Regions from separate parts of the Pseudomonas sp. S2_B10 genome, predicted to be linked through region 1. Evidence: predicted binding sites of a transcription regulator. Region 1 holds the regulator's gene; each other region holds the start of a gene.
The links. Region 1 encodes sigma-54, which starts transcription at its own class of promoters, with help from an activator protein. Its sites were predicted from a motif close to ANTGGCATNNANNTTGCTNT; they were not measured.
Positions count from the first base shown of each region.

Region 1 (3,216 bases):
GTGCAGGCAGATCAGGGCCGTGTGCTGATCGATGATCTGGACGTCAGCCACCAGCCGATGCACGGCCGCGCCAAGGCCGGTATCGGCTATCTGCCGCAAGAAGCGTCGATCTTCCGTAAACTGTCGGTCGCCGACAACATCATGGCGATCCTCGAGACCCGCCCGGAGCTGGACAAGGCCGGTCGTCGCAAGGAGCTGGAAAGCCTGCTGCAGGAATTCCACATCAGCCACATCCGCGACAACCTCGGCATGAGCCTGTCCGGCGGTGAGCGTCGCCGGGTGGAAATCGCTCGCGCCCTGGCCACTGCACCCAAGTTCATCCTGCTCGACGAACCGTTCGCCGGTGTCGACCCGATCTCGGTCGGCGACATCAAGCAGATCATCCATCACCTCAAGGCCAAGGGCATCGGCGTGCTGATCACCGACCACAACGTGCGTGAGACGCTGGATATTTGCGAAACCGCTTACATCGTCAACGACGGTCAACTGATCGCTGAAGGCGATGCCGAGACCATCCTGGCCAACGATCTGGTCAAGGAAGTGTATCTGGGTCACGAGTTCCGCCTGTAAGCGCGACAGCGCTGTATCGATTCAAGGCGCATTTATCCGCTTTAATTGTTACAGCGCTCTAGGCAAACACTTCAGTTTCAGGCATATAATTTGCTTAAGTTTGGCGCTTCGGTGCCCTGTAGTGGATGGCGCAAAGCGCCGGCGAATAAGGTGTTAAGCCCCTGCCATGAAACCATCGCTAGTCTTGAGAATGGGCCAGCAGCTGACGATGACACCGCAGCTGCAACAGGCCATCCGCCTGCTCCAATTGTCGACCCTGGACCTGCAACAGGAGATCCAGGAGGCTCTGGAATCCAATCCGATGCTCGAGCGCCAGGAAGAAGGCGACGACTTCGACAATGCCGATCCGCTGGCCGACAACGCCGAACAGAAGCCCGCCGAAATCCAGGAACCCTCCTACCAGGAAACCGCCCCGACGGTGGATAACCTCGAGGATGGCGATTGGAACGAGCGCATCCCCAACGAACTGCCAGTGGATACTGCCTGGGAAGACGTTTACCAGACCAGCGCCAGCAGCCTGCCCAGCAGCGATGACGATGAGTGGGATTTCACCACCCGCACGTCCGCCGGCGAGAGCCTGCAAAGCCATCTGCTCTGGCAACTGAACCTGGCGCCGATGTCCGACACCGATCGCCTGATCGCTGTCACCCTGATCGACTGCATCAACAATCAGGGCTATCTGGACGAAACACTCGAAGAAATTCTTGAAGCGTTCGATCCGGAACTGGACATCGAGCTCGACGAAATCGAAGCCGTCCTGCATCGCATCCAGCAATTCGAGCCCGCTGGTATCGGCGCCCGCAACCTCAGCGAATGCCTGCTGCTGCAATTGCGCCAGCTGCCCGCGAAGACGCCGTGGCTGACCGAGGCCAAGCGGCTTGTCGCCGATTACATCGACCTGCTCGGCAGCCGCGATTACAGCCAGTTGATGCGGCGCATGAAGCTCAAGGAAGACGAGCTGCGCCAGGTCATCGAACTGGTGCAGAGCCTCAATCCGCGTCCCGGCTCACAGATCGAGTCGACCGAAGCCGAATACGTCATTCCCGACGTGATCGTGCGCAAGGACAACGAGCGCTGGCTGGTCGAGCTGAACCAGGAATCGGTGCCTCGCCTGCGCGTCAACGCCCAGTACGCCGGTTTCGTGAAGCGTGCCGACACCAGCGCCGACAACACTTTCATGCGCAACCAGTTGCAGGAGGCCCGCTGGTTCATCAAGAGCCTGCAGAGCCGCAACGAAACCCTGATGAAAGTGGCCACGCAGATCGTCGAACATCAGCGCGGCTTCCTCGAATACGGCGACGAAGCAATGAAGCCGTTGGTATTGCATGACATCGCCGAAGCGGTCGGCATGCACGAATCGACGATTTCCCGGGTGACCACACAAAAATTCATGCATACCCCGCGCGGTATTTATGAGCTGAAATACTTTTTCTCCAGCCACGTCAGCACCTCCGAAGGCGGCGAATGCTCGTCCACGGCGATCCGCGCGATCATCAAGAAACTGGTCGCTGCGGAAAATCAGAAAAAGCCGTTGAGTGACAGCAAGATCGCTGGTTTACTGGAGGCACAAGGCATTCAGGTGGCTCGCCGCACCGTCGCCAAGTACCGCGAATCCCTCGGAATCGCGCCTTCGAGCGAACGCAAGCGGTTGATGTAAGCCACGTTACAGCGTTCCAGTGGCAGGCTTTTCGGCCTGCCGCTTTATGCACTGGCAACGAAGGAGAAGCTGTATGCAAGTCAACATCAGTGGACACCAACTGGAAGTGACCCAACCTCTGCGTTCCTACATCGAGGAAAAACTCCAGCGACTGGAGCGACATTTCGACAAGATCACCAACGTGCAGGTCACGATGTGCGTCGAAAAGCTGAAACAGAAGATCGAAGCCACCTTGCATATTCCCGGCAGTGAAGTGGTCGCAAACGCAGAAGATACCGACATGTACGCTGCGATCGACTCACTTACCGACAAGCTGGATCGCCAACTCAAAAAGCATAAGGAAAAGACCCAGAGCCTCCTCCAGGGCGCGACCGGTCGTTAACACCCCTATCCATGATCCGACTTGAAACCATCCTGACCCCCGGCCGTTCCCAAGTGAACGCGCCGGGCGGCAGCAAGAAAAAAGCCCTCGAACAGATTGCCAACCTGATCCACCGCGAAGTGCCGGATCTGGCGATGCAGGATGTCTTCGAGGCGCTGATCGCCCGTGAAAAACTCGGCTCCACCGGTTTTGGCAACGGCATCGCCATTCCCCACTGCCGCCTCAAGGGCTGCGCGGGGCCAGTGAGCGCCCTGCTGCACCTCGAAGCCCCGATCGATTTCGACGCCATCGACGGCGCTCCGGTGGACCTGTTGTTCGTATTGCTGGTCCCGGAAGCCGCAACCGACGCGCATCTGGAGTTGTTGCGCCAGATCGCCAGCATGCTCGACCGCAAGGAAGTGCGCGACAAGCTACGCAGCGCTCCGAGCAATGAAGCCTTGTACCAGGTCGTACTGGACGAGCAGAACGGGCACTAATCATGCGTTTGATCATTGTCAGTGGCCGTTCGGGCTCGGGTAAAAGTACCGCCCTGAATGTCCTTGAGGACAACGGCTACTACTGCATCGACAATCTGCCGGCCGGTTTGCTGCCGGAACTGGCCGAGCGA
Region 1 covers NZ_CP162768.1:3,964,819-3,968,034, reverse strand. The annotation lists gene lptB (LPS export ABC transporter ATP-binding protein) at 1-570, shown strand, start outside; gene AB4O45_RS17630 (RNA polymerase factor sigma-54) at 737-2,227, shown strand; gene hpf (ribosome hibernation-promoting factor, HPF/YfiA family) at 2,301-2,609, shown strand; gene ptsN (PTS IIA-like nitrogen regulatory protein PtsN) at 2,621-3,085, shown strand; gene rapZ (RNase adapter RapZ) at 3,088-3,216, shown strand, end outside.

Region 2 (3,216 bases), 710 kb from region 1:
GTGAAGCGCTGGCCCGTTGTCTGGAGGCTGGCGGTGACGATTTTCTGGCGAAGCCGTACAACCAGGTGATCCTTGCCGCCAAAATCAAGGCGATGGATCGCTTGCGTCGCCTTCAGGCCACGGTCCTGCAGCAGCGCGATCTGATCGCGAAACATCATGACTATCTGCTCAACGAACAACGCGTGGCCAAAGCGGTGTTCGACAAGGTCGCGCATTCCGGGTGCCTGAGTGCGCCGAACATTCGGTACCTGCAATCGCCTTACGCCCTGTTCAATGGCGATCTGTTGCTCGCTGCGTATACGCCGGCCGGTGACATGCACGTGATGCTCGGCGATTTCACCGGGCATGGCTTGCCGGCAGCGGTGGGGGCGATGCCGCTGGCCGAAGTGTTTTATGGGATGACCGCCAAGGGCTATGGCCTGGCCGAAACCCTGCGCGAGATGAACGCCAAGCTCAAGCGCATCCTGCCGGTCGACATGTTCTGCTGTGCCACCTTGCTCAGTCTGAGTTTCCAGAGCCGTTCGGTGGAGGTGTGGAACGGTGGCATGCCCGACGGTTACCTGCACCGCATGGCCAGCGGCGAGCGTGTGCCCTTGCCGGCGCGGCATTTGCCCCTTGGGATTCTCAGCGCGCAAGCCTTCGATGACCGTACGGATGTGTATCCGATGGCCGTCGATGATCGAGTGTTTCTGTTATCGGACGGGGTGATCGATACCTGCGATGCCAATGACCAGTTGTTCGGCGTCGAACGCTTGCAGCAGGTGTTTGCGGCGAACCGTGAGCCGGATCGGTTATTCGAGGATATCGAGCAAGCGTTGCGCGATTTTCGCGGACAGGCCCGTGATGACGTAAGCATGGTCGAGGTCAGTCTGCTCGAGTCGGCGCAGGCCCACGGCGCAGCGCCGGTGTATTCCGACAGCGGCCAGTCGTGCCCGCTGGACTGGTCGGCCAGTTTCGAGTTTCGCGGCGCCACGCTCAGGCGCTTCAATCCATTGCCGTTCCTCTTGCAGTTGCTGCTTGAGGTGCATGGCCTGCGCGCGCAAAGCGGGGCGCTGTACAGCGTGCTCGCCGAGTTGTATTCCAATGGCCTGGAGCATGGCGTGCTCGGGCTGGACTCGAGCCTCAAACGCGATGCGGCAGGTTTCGCCCGCTACTATGAAATGCGCGCGGCGCGGTTGGAGGCGCTGCAAGACGGTTTCGTGCGCGTGCATCTGCAGGTGCAACCGCAAGGCGAGGGTGGGCGGCTGGTCATTCGTGTCGATGACAGTGGCAAGGGGTTTGATGTGGCGCGGGTCATGGAAAGGCCCGTGGATAACGTCCGCTTGTCGGGACGCGGCATCGGTCTGGTCCGGCAGCTGGGGCGCAACGCCAGTTGGTCGGACCAAGGTCGTAGTGCCAGCGTGGAGTTTTTCTGGGAGATTGAGGCATAATCCGCCCATTCTTGATCAAGGAGTGAGCAAGTGACAGACCCACATGTAAATCGCGAAGTCCTCGATACTTTGCGCGAGGTGATGGAGGACGGCTATACGGAATTGCTGGAGACTTTTCTGGCAGATTCGCAAAGCCGCCTGCACGAGTTGCAGGACAGCACCAGCGCCAAAGCGCTTTCCGATGTAGCGCATAGCTTCAAGGGCAGCGCCAGCAACATGGGCGCGGTTCGACTGGCCGAGTTGTGCCAGGACCTGGAGTCGAACGCGAAGGACAAAAGCCCGGAAGCGCTCGCTCAGCTAGTCGCCGATATCCATTCTGAATTCGCCGAAGTACGTCCGGTGTACGAAAGCGAAAAGCACCACGCCCACATCCACTGAAGCTGCCGTCCGGCGCTTTTCGCAAGTGTCTGGCCAAACTGGCCCGGCACTTGCAGTCAACTTGCTCAACTGTACCTACGATCCCAGTGCAGCGGAGACCGTGTCATGCCTGCGACCCCCAACATTCTTCTTCAGACCGCCGCTCAGGCCAAGGCGCAAGCCGCCTCTGCCAAATCGTCGGCAATGGCCGCAGACGCCGGGGACAAGGCCTCCAGCTTCGCCAAAGTGTTTGCCGATCAGGCGCCGGCCAAGCCCGCCGTGAGCGCTGACAATTCAGTCAGGCCGGCACGCGATAAGGTCGCGGACAGCAGCGGCAAAAAGGATATCGGCAAAGATCAATCTGCCGCGCCCCAGCCAGCAGTTGCCGATAGCGGCAAAGCGTTGCCTGCCGACAAAGCGGCGGCGAGCGACGACGCGACTGCCACTGCCGATGACACCGCTGAAACCATACAACCCCCTGTGGCCGATGCCGCGCCTGTAGACCCGGCCCTTGATCCGGCCTTGGCGCAAGTCGTTCAGCCGTTGGTGGCAGCGCCTGTGGTGCAAGCACCAACAGTCACCACGCCAGCCCAGCCGGAAACCGAAACGCCTGCACTGGCGGTCGTGTCGGGCATGGTCAAAGATCCGGCGGCAACCGACAGCGATTTCGATCCATCGGCCGACCCGCTCGACTCGATGCCGGCCGTGCGCATGGCGATGGAGCAGGGCGGGCATATTTCCGCCGCCAGTCAGGCGCAACCGAAAGCCACGCCTGCTCAAGCTCAGGCTGACGGCGAATTGACCGCCGCGCAGAACTTTGCCGCCGGCATGGCCAGCATGCTCGACGTGCAGGCCGACAAGGACAGCACCAGTCAGGGCGGCGAACAAGCTTTCAGCGGGCTGATCGACGATGGTCTGAAGGATCTGAAATCGGCTACCAGCGACACCCGCGTCGATGACTTCGCCAACCGTCTGGCGGCACTGACCCAGGCCGCTACGCCGAAAACCGCCAATGCGCTGCCGGTGAATCAGCCGATCGCCATGCACCAGAGCGGCTGGACCGAAGAAGTGGTCAACCGCGTCATGTACCTGTCCAGCGTCAACCTGAAGGCCGCCGACATTCAGTTGCAGCCGGCGGAGCTTGGGCGTCTGGATATCCGCGTGAACATGGTTCCCGATCAGCAGACCCAGGTCACCTTCATGAGCGCACACCCAAGCGTGCGTGAAGCGCTCGACAGCCAGATGCACCGCCTGCGCGACATGTTCAACCAGCAGGGCATGGGCCAGGTGGATGTCAATGTCGCCGACCAGAACCGTGGCTGGCAGGGGCAGCAAGGTCAGGAACAGGCGCAGCAGGGGCAGAGTGGCCGGACCAGCGCTGCGGGTGGCCGCCTGGATTCGGCGGATGAGGAATTGGCACCGGCTACAG
Region 2 covers NZ_CP162768.1:4,674,967-4,678,182, forward strand. The annotation lists gene AB4O45_RS20880 (ATP-binding SpoIIE family protein phosphatase) at 1-1,430, shown strand, start outside; gene AB4O45_RS20885 (Hpt domain-containing protein) at 1,461-1,808, shown strand; gene AB4O45_RS20890 (flagellar hook-length control protein FliK) at 1,914-3,216, shown strand, end outside.
Region 2: AB4O45_RS20890 (flagellar hook-length control protein FliK) is a predicted target of sigma-54. The motif match lies at 1,857-1,876, and genes of this name have one in related genera.

Region 3 (3,216 bases), 2.0 Mb from region 1:
TCTGGATGTCGATTTCCAGCGAATTGCCCTCGGCCATGATCAACCGTTGCAGGTCCGGTGTGTTCTTTACCACTTCATAAATCCCCACGCGTCCTTTGTAACCGCCGTTGCAGTGATCGCAACCGACCGGCTCGTAGATCGTGAAATGACCGATGCGTTCCTCAGGGAAGCCTTCCTTGAGCAAGGTTTCGTGGGGGATTTCCAGCGGCCGCTTGCAGTGCGCGCACAATTTGCGCGCCAGACGCTGGGCGATGATCAGGCTGACCGAGGTGGCGATGTTGAAACCGGGAATGCCCATGTTGTGCAGGCGCGTGAGGGTTTCCGCCGCGCTGTTGGTGTGCAGGGTCGACAGTACCAAGTGGCCGGTCTGCGCGGCCTTGATCGCGATCTCGGCGGTTTCCAGATCGCGGATCTCGCCGACCATGATCACGTCCGGGTCCTGACGCAGAAACGAGCGCAGCGCCTGGGCAAAGTCCAGCCCTTGGCGGGGATTGACGTTGACCTGGTTGATGCCTTCCATGTTGATTTCCACCGGGTCTTCGGCGGTGGAAATGTTGATGTCGACGGTGTTGAGGATATTCAGCCCGGTGTACAGCGACACGGTTTTACCGGAGCCGGTGGGGCCGGTGACCAGAATCATCCCTTGCGGCTGTTTCAGCGCGGCGAGGTACAAGGCTTTTTGTTCGGCTTCGTAACCCAGTGCATCGATGCCCATTTGTGCACTGGACGGGTCGAGAATCCGGATCACCACTTTTTCGCCCCACAGAGTCGGCAGGGTGTTGACGCGAAAATCGATGGATTTGCTTTTCGACAGGCGCATTTTGATGCGGCCGTCCTGAGGTTTGCGCCGTTCCGAGATATCCAGACTGGCCATTACCTTCAAGCGCGCGGCAATGCGCCCGGCCAACTGGATCGGCGGCTTGGCCACCTCGCGCAGCATGCCGTCGGTGCGCATGCGCACCCGATAGTTTTTTTCGTAGGGTTCGAAATGCAGGTCGGAAGAGCCGCTTTTGATCGCATCGAGCAGCATCTTGTGCACAAAACGTACGACCGGGGCGTCGTCGGCATCGAGGCCGCCGATCACGTCCTGTTTGTTGTCATCAATGGACTCGACGTCGAGGCCGTCGAGATCGACATCGGCCATTTCCTCCAGGCCCGAGGCATGGCTGTCGAAGAACTTGTCGATGGCGTCGCTGAGCTTGTCGTCCTCCACCAGAATCGCTTCGGTGCTCAGGCCGGTGCTGAACTGGATGTCGCTGATCGCCTGCTGATTGCTTGGGTCGGAAAGGCCCACGAACAGTTTGTTGCCGCGCCGCCAGAGGGGCAGGGCGCAGTGCTGGCGAACCAGTTTCTCACTGACCAGACCCTTGGGCTGAGTCTCTTTGTCGAGGCAATGCAGATCGAGCAGGGCCATGCCGAAATGTTCCGAGGCGATCTCGGCAATTTGCCGGCTGTTGACCAGTTTGTTGTGCACCAGGTAATTGACCAGCGACACGCGATTGCGCTGGGCCTGCGCCCAGGATTGCCGGGCGCTTGTTTCCGTGAGCAGTTCGGCCTGGACCAATTGCTTGGCCAGACCGCTCAGAGCGATGTCATTCATGGGGATTCCGCACGCTTGCCGTTCATGACTTATAGCCTAGTCAAGTGACAGCGCCAAACACGGCCGGTGCAGGTGACAAAAAGTGTCAGATAGTGCGGTTGCGGGTTGTAGGAAACGGCGCAGGCGATTGCGCGCGCCCAGCAGGCGGGGCCTGAAAGGCGTTGGCATGGGCTGTGCTGAGCCTTGTTCAGATCATGAGATTTCGACTCATGCATGGAGCGTGTCTATGAAAAAACAACAAGGTTTCACATTGATCGAGCTGCTGATCGTTGTGGCGATCATCGGCATTCTGGCGACTATCGCCCTGCCGCAGTATTCGAAGTATCAGGCGCGGTCGAAGGTGACGGCGGGTATTGCCGAAGTTTCCGCCCTCAAAGTCAATTTCGAAGACGTGATCAACGCGGGATCTGGTGATCCAACTTTGGCTAACGTCAACGCAAACGTAGGTGCCACTCAAAACTGCACAATGGGTGTGAGTGGCAAAGTGGCTGACGGTACCGGGACGATTACTTGCAAGTTGCTTAATGCTCCGGCTCCGGTTCTTGGCCAGACGATCACCTTGACTCGTAGTGCGACCGCGGGTTGGTCTTGCGGCTTCTCCGGTTCCAAGGAATACACGACGACCAGTTGCCCTGGCGTTTAACTGAGTACAAAGCGAATGCCCCGCACTGCGGGGCATTTTCGTATGGTCACCTGTCTACAAAAGCTCCAATAATTTCAGCAGCTTATGAACTTTCCAAAAAACCGCAACTTGCATGCGAAGATTGAGCGAGTCATGCATTTTGCATGAAAATGAAAATTGGCATTTTTCATAACTCATTGTTTTTAAAAGAATTTATATGGCAAAAAAAGTTGGCACAGCGTTCGCAATATATCCGGTAACCCTGCTGACAAGCGTTACAGCAGACTTCCAGTAAAAACAGGAGTTACTCGTATGAAGAAGTTCGCTATCACTGCCGCTGCTACCGCTCTGACCCTGACCATGGCTGGTGGCGCTTTCGCCCAGTCCGCTCAGGCTACCCAGTCGCCAATGGTTCTGGCTGCTGGTGAAGTTACCGAGGCTAAAGAAGCTACTTCCGACACTTGGATCACCACCAAAGTGAAAAGCGATCTGGTTACCGAAAAAGGTATTCCAGGCACCGACATCAAAGTCGAAACCAACAAAGGTGTAGTTTCCCTGTCTTCTGACGTAGCAGTAACAGACGCTCAGAAAGCTTCCGCTGTCGCGATCACCAAAAAGATCAAAGGCGTTAAAGCAGTTTCTGCTGACGGCCTGAAAGCCGAGTAAGGCAAGACTTCTCGCCTGAACCGGGAGAAGACGCGACAGACGGGTCGAGCAATACGTCTGCCGCAACTTTAGAGTTCATGCGAACGGTCACACGGATGTGACCATTACAGGCCCCGGCACTTGTGTCGGGGCCTGTTCTATTCGGAGAATCAAAAGATCGCAGCCTTCGGCAGCTCCTACAGGGAAATGCATTCCAAATGTAGGAGCTGCCGAAGGCTGCGATCTTTTGCTCTTCTCAGTTACCGCGTTTGCTGTTGATCTGCCGCAAGCGATTACCTTCGAAGCGCAGGTACTGGTACATGCCGTTGTTCGGCCCGTAGGTCCATTC
Region 3 covers NZ_CP162768.1:2,004,016-2,007,231, reverse strand. The annotation lists gene pilB (type IV-A pilus assembly ATPase PilB) at 1-1,600, opposite strand, end outside; gene AB4O45_RS08885 (pilin) at 1,827-2,243, shown strand; gene AB4O45_RS08880 (BON domain-containing protein) at 2,535-2,888, shown strand; gene AB4O45_RS08875 (DUF2845 domain-containing protein) at 3,124-3,216, opposite strand, start outside.
Region 3: AB4O45_RS08885 (pilin) is a predicted target of sigma-54. The motif match lies at 1,761-1,780, and genes of this name have one in related genera.

Region 4 (3,216 bases), 980 kb from region 1:
CGCCGGGCCTTTGTAAATGAAGCCCGAATAGATCTGCACCAGGCTTGCACCGGCCGTGATCTTCTCCGCCGCGTGCTTGCCTTCGGTAATCCCGCCCGCAGCAATGATCGGCAAACGACCGGCCAATTCGCCCGCCAGCACCTTCACGGTATGGGTGCTCTTTTCACGCACCGGCGCACCCGACAGACCGCCCGCCTCGTCACCATGCTCCATGCCTTCGACGCCGACACGGCTCAGAGTCGTATTGGTGGCGATCACCGCATCCATGCCGGTTTCGATCAACGCCTGGGCGACCTGCGCAGTTTCTTCGTCGGTCATGTCCGGCGCGATCTTGATCGCCAGCGGCACATGCTTGCCGTGACGCAGAGCCAGTTCGGCGCGGCGCGTGGCCAGGTCCGCGAGCAATTGTTTGAGCGAGTCGCCGAACTGCAGGCTGCGCAGGCCCGGGGTATTCGGCGAGCTGACGTTGACCGTGATGTAACTGGCGTGGGCGTAGACCTTGTCCAGGCAGATCAGGTAATCATCCACCGCGCGCTCGACCGGGGTATCGAAGTTCTTGCCGATATTGATGCCCAGCACGCCTGTGTATTTCGCCGCAGCGACCCGCGCCAGCAGGTTATCCACGCCAAGGTTGTTGAAGCCCATGCGGTTGATGATCGCCTCGGCTTCCGGCAGGCGGAAGATCCGAGGTTTCGGGTTACCCGGCTGCGGACGCGGGGTCACGGTGCCGATTTCGACAAAGCCGAAACCCAGTTGCGCAAAGCCGTCGATGGCCGCGCCGTTTTTGTCCAGACCTGCCGCCAGCCCCACCGGGTTCGGGAATTCAAGCCCCATGACGGTCACCGGCATTTTCGCCGGTGCCTTGCACAGCAAGCCGTTGAGGCCCAAACGTCCACCCGCGCCGATCAGATCCAGCGACAGATCGTGGGAGGTTTCCGGGGAAAGTTTGAACAACAGCTGACGGGCCAGGGTGTACATGGGCGGCAATGACTCGGGCGGCGAAAAGAGGCGGCGATTATAGCCGGGCATCGTCTCCCTGCGCGAGGCGCCTGCGCGAATCAGGCGACTGGCATATGCCTTGCACCACCCCGCTCATCAGTCTGCCGACCAATGACGGCGCGCAGGCCAGGACAATGGCGTCGTCCCCGGGTTTTGCCTGCGCAGAATCCGGGACGACGTTTTTTTTGAGGTAGCGTATGAACGAAACGTCCTTGGGGCCTCTGGCCTGGGTCAATGGCAGCGATGCGCCGGAAAAGAGCGCGATCAATCTCGGCTTCATGGCGCTGAGCGACTGCGCCTCGGTGGTGGTCGCCGCCACCCAGGGCTTCGCCCAGCCCTACGGCCTGACCCTGAACCTCAAACGTCAGGCCTCATGGGCCAACCTGCGCGACAAACTGGTCAGCGGCGAACTGGATGCCGCGCACAGCCTGTACGGCCTGATTTACGCGGTGCACCTGGGCATCGGCGGCGTCGCCCCGACCGACATGGCAGTGCTGATGGGCCTGAACCAGAATGGCCAGAGCCTGAACCTGTCCCATGGTTTGCAACAGGCTGGCGTGAACAGTCCTGAAGCGCTCGATCAGCATGTGCACCAAAGCCGCGCAAAACTGACCTTCGCCCAGACTTTTCCCACCGGCACTCACGCGATGTGGCTTTATTACTGGCTGGCGAGCCAGGGCATTCATCCGTTGCAGGACGTCGACAGCGTGGTGGTGCCGCCACCGCAAATGGTTGCGCACCTGCAAGCCGGGCGCATCGACGGTTTTTGCGTCGGCGAACCGTGGGCGGCGAGCGCCGTGCAGCAGAATCTCGGTTTCACCCTGGCGACCAGCCAAAGCATCTGGCCCGACCACCCGGAAAAAGTCCTCGGCTGCACCCGGGAATTTGTCGAGCAATACCCCAACACCGCGCGGGCGCTGGTCATGGCCATTCTTGAGGCCAGCCGCTTCATCGAAGAAAGCCCGGAAAACCGCCGCAGTACCGCGCAATTGCTCAGCGCCACCGAATACCTCGACACCCCCGCCGCCTGCATCGAGCCGCGTTTCATGGGGGATTACGCCGACGGCCTCGGCAATCGCTGGCAGGATCCGCATGCGCTGCGTTTTCATGGCGAGGGCGAGGTCAATCTGCCGTACCTCTCCGACGGCATGTGGTTCATGACCCAGTTTCGTCGCTGGGGTCTGTTGCGCGAGGATCCGGATTATCTGGCCGTCGCCCGGCAGGTTCAGCGTCTGGATCTGTATCGCGAGGCAGCGAACGCTGTCGGTATTGCGGCTTCGCACGCCGACCTGCGCAGCAGCCAGTTGCTCGACGGCAAGGTCTGGGACGGCAGCGATCCGGCGGGCTATGCGCGCAGTTTCAAGCTGCATGCCCTGAGCGACACCGCCCCGCTTCTCGCCCAGCGCTGACAGGAGACCGCGAACATGTTGCGCATTCTGCTGATCAACGACACCGCGAAAAAAGTCGGACGCCTCAAAGCGGCGCTGACCGAGGCCGGCTTCGAGGTAATCGACGAGTCCGGCCTGACCATCGACCTGCCGGCGCGCGTCGAAACGGTGCGCCCCGACGTGATCCTGATCGATACCGAGTCACCGAGCCGCGATGTCATGGAGCAAGTGGTACTGGTCAGCCGCGACCAGCCCCGGCCGATCGTGATGTTTACCGACGAACATGACCCGGGGGTGATGCGTCAGGCGATCAAGTCCGGGGTCAGTGCCTACATCGTCGAAGGCATTCACGCACAACGGTTGCAGCCGATTCTCGACGTGGCGATGGCGCGCTTCGAGAGTGACCAGGCCTTGCGCGCGCAATTGCAGGCGCGCGATCAGCAACTGGCCGAGCGCAAGCGCATCGAACTGGCCAAGGGTTTGCTGATGAAGATGAAGGATTGCAACGAGGAAGAGGCCTACACGCTGATGCGCCGCCAGGCGATGAGCCGCCAGCAGAAGCTGATTCAGGTGGCGGAGCAGATCATTGCCATGAGCGAGTTGCTGGGCTGAAGTTTTCGCTGCAAATCAAGAAGCCCCTCACCCTAGCCCTCTCCCGGAGGGAGAGGGGACCGACCGCGTTGTCTGGCGCTGTCCGCCGACCTGAACGACCGAGTCGATTATGGATTCACTCGAAATCGTTCAGATCGGCAAATGATTCGGACATCCCCCGCTCGGTTCCCTCTCCCTCTGGGAGAGGGCTAGGGTGAGGGGCTTTTGCTTTTCAGCT
Region 4 covers NZ_CP162768.1:4,945,283-4,948,498, reverse strand. The annotation lists gene AB4O45_RS22155 (quinone-dependent dihydroorotate dehydrogenase) at 1-978, opposite strand, end outside; gene AB4O45_RS22150 (CmpA/NrtA family ABC transporter substrate-binding protein) at 1,197-2,408, shown strand; gene AB4O45_RS22145 (ANTAR domain-containing response regulator) at 2,424-2,999, shown strand.
Region 4: AB4O45_RS22150 (CmpA/NrtA family ABC transporter substrate-binding protein) is a predicted target of sigma-54. The motif match lies at 1,066-1,085, and genes of this name have one in related genera.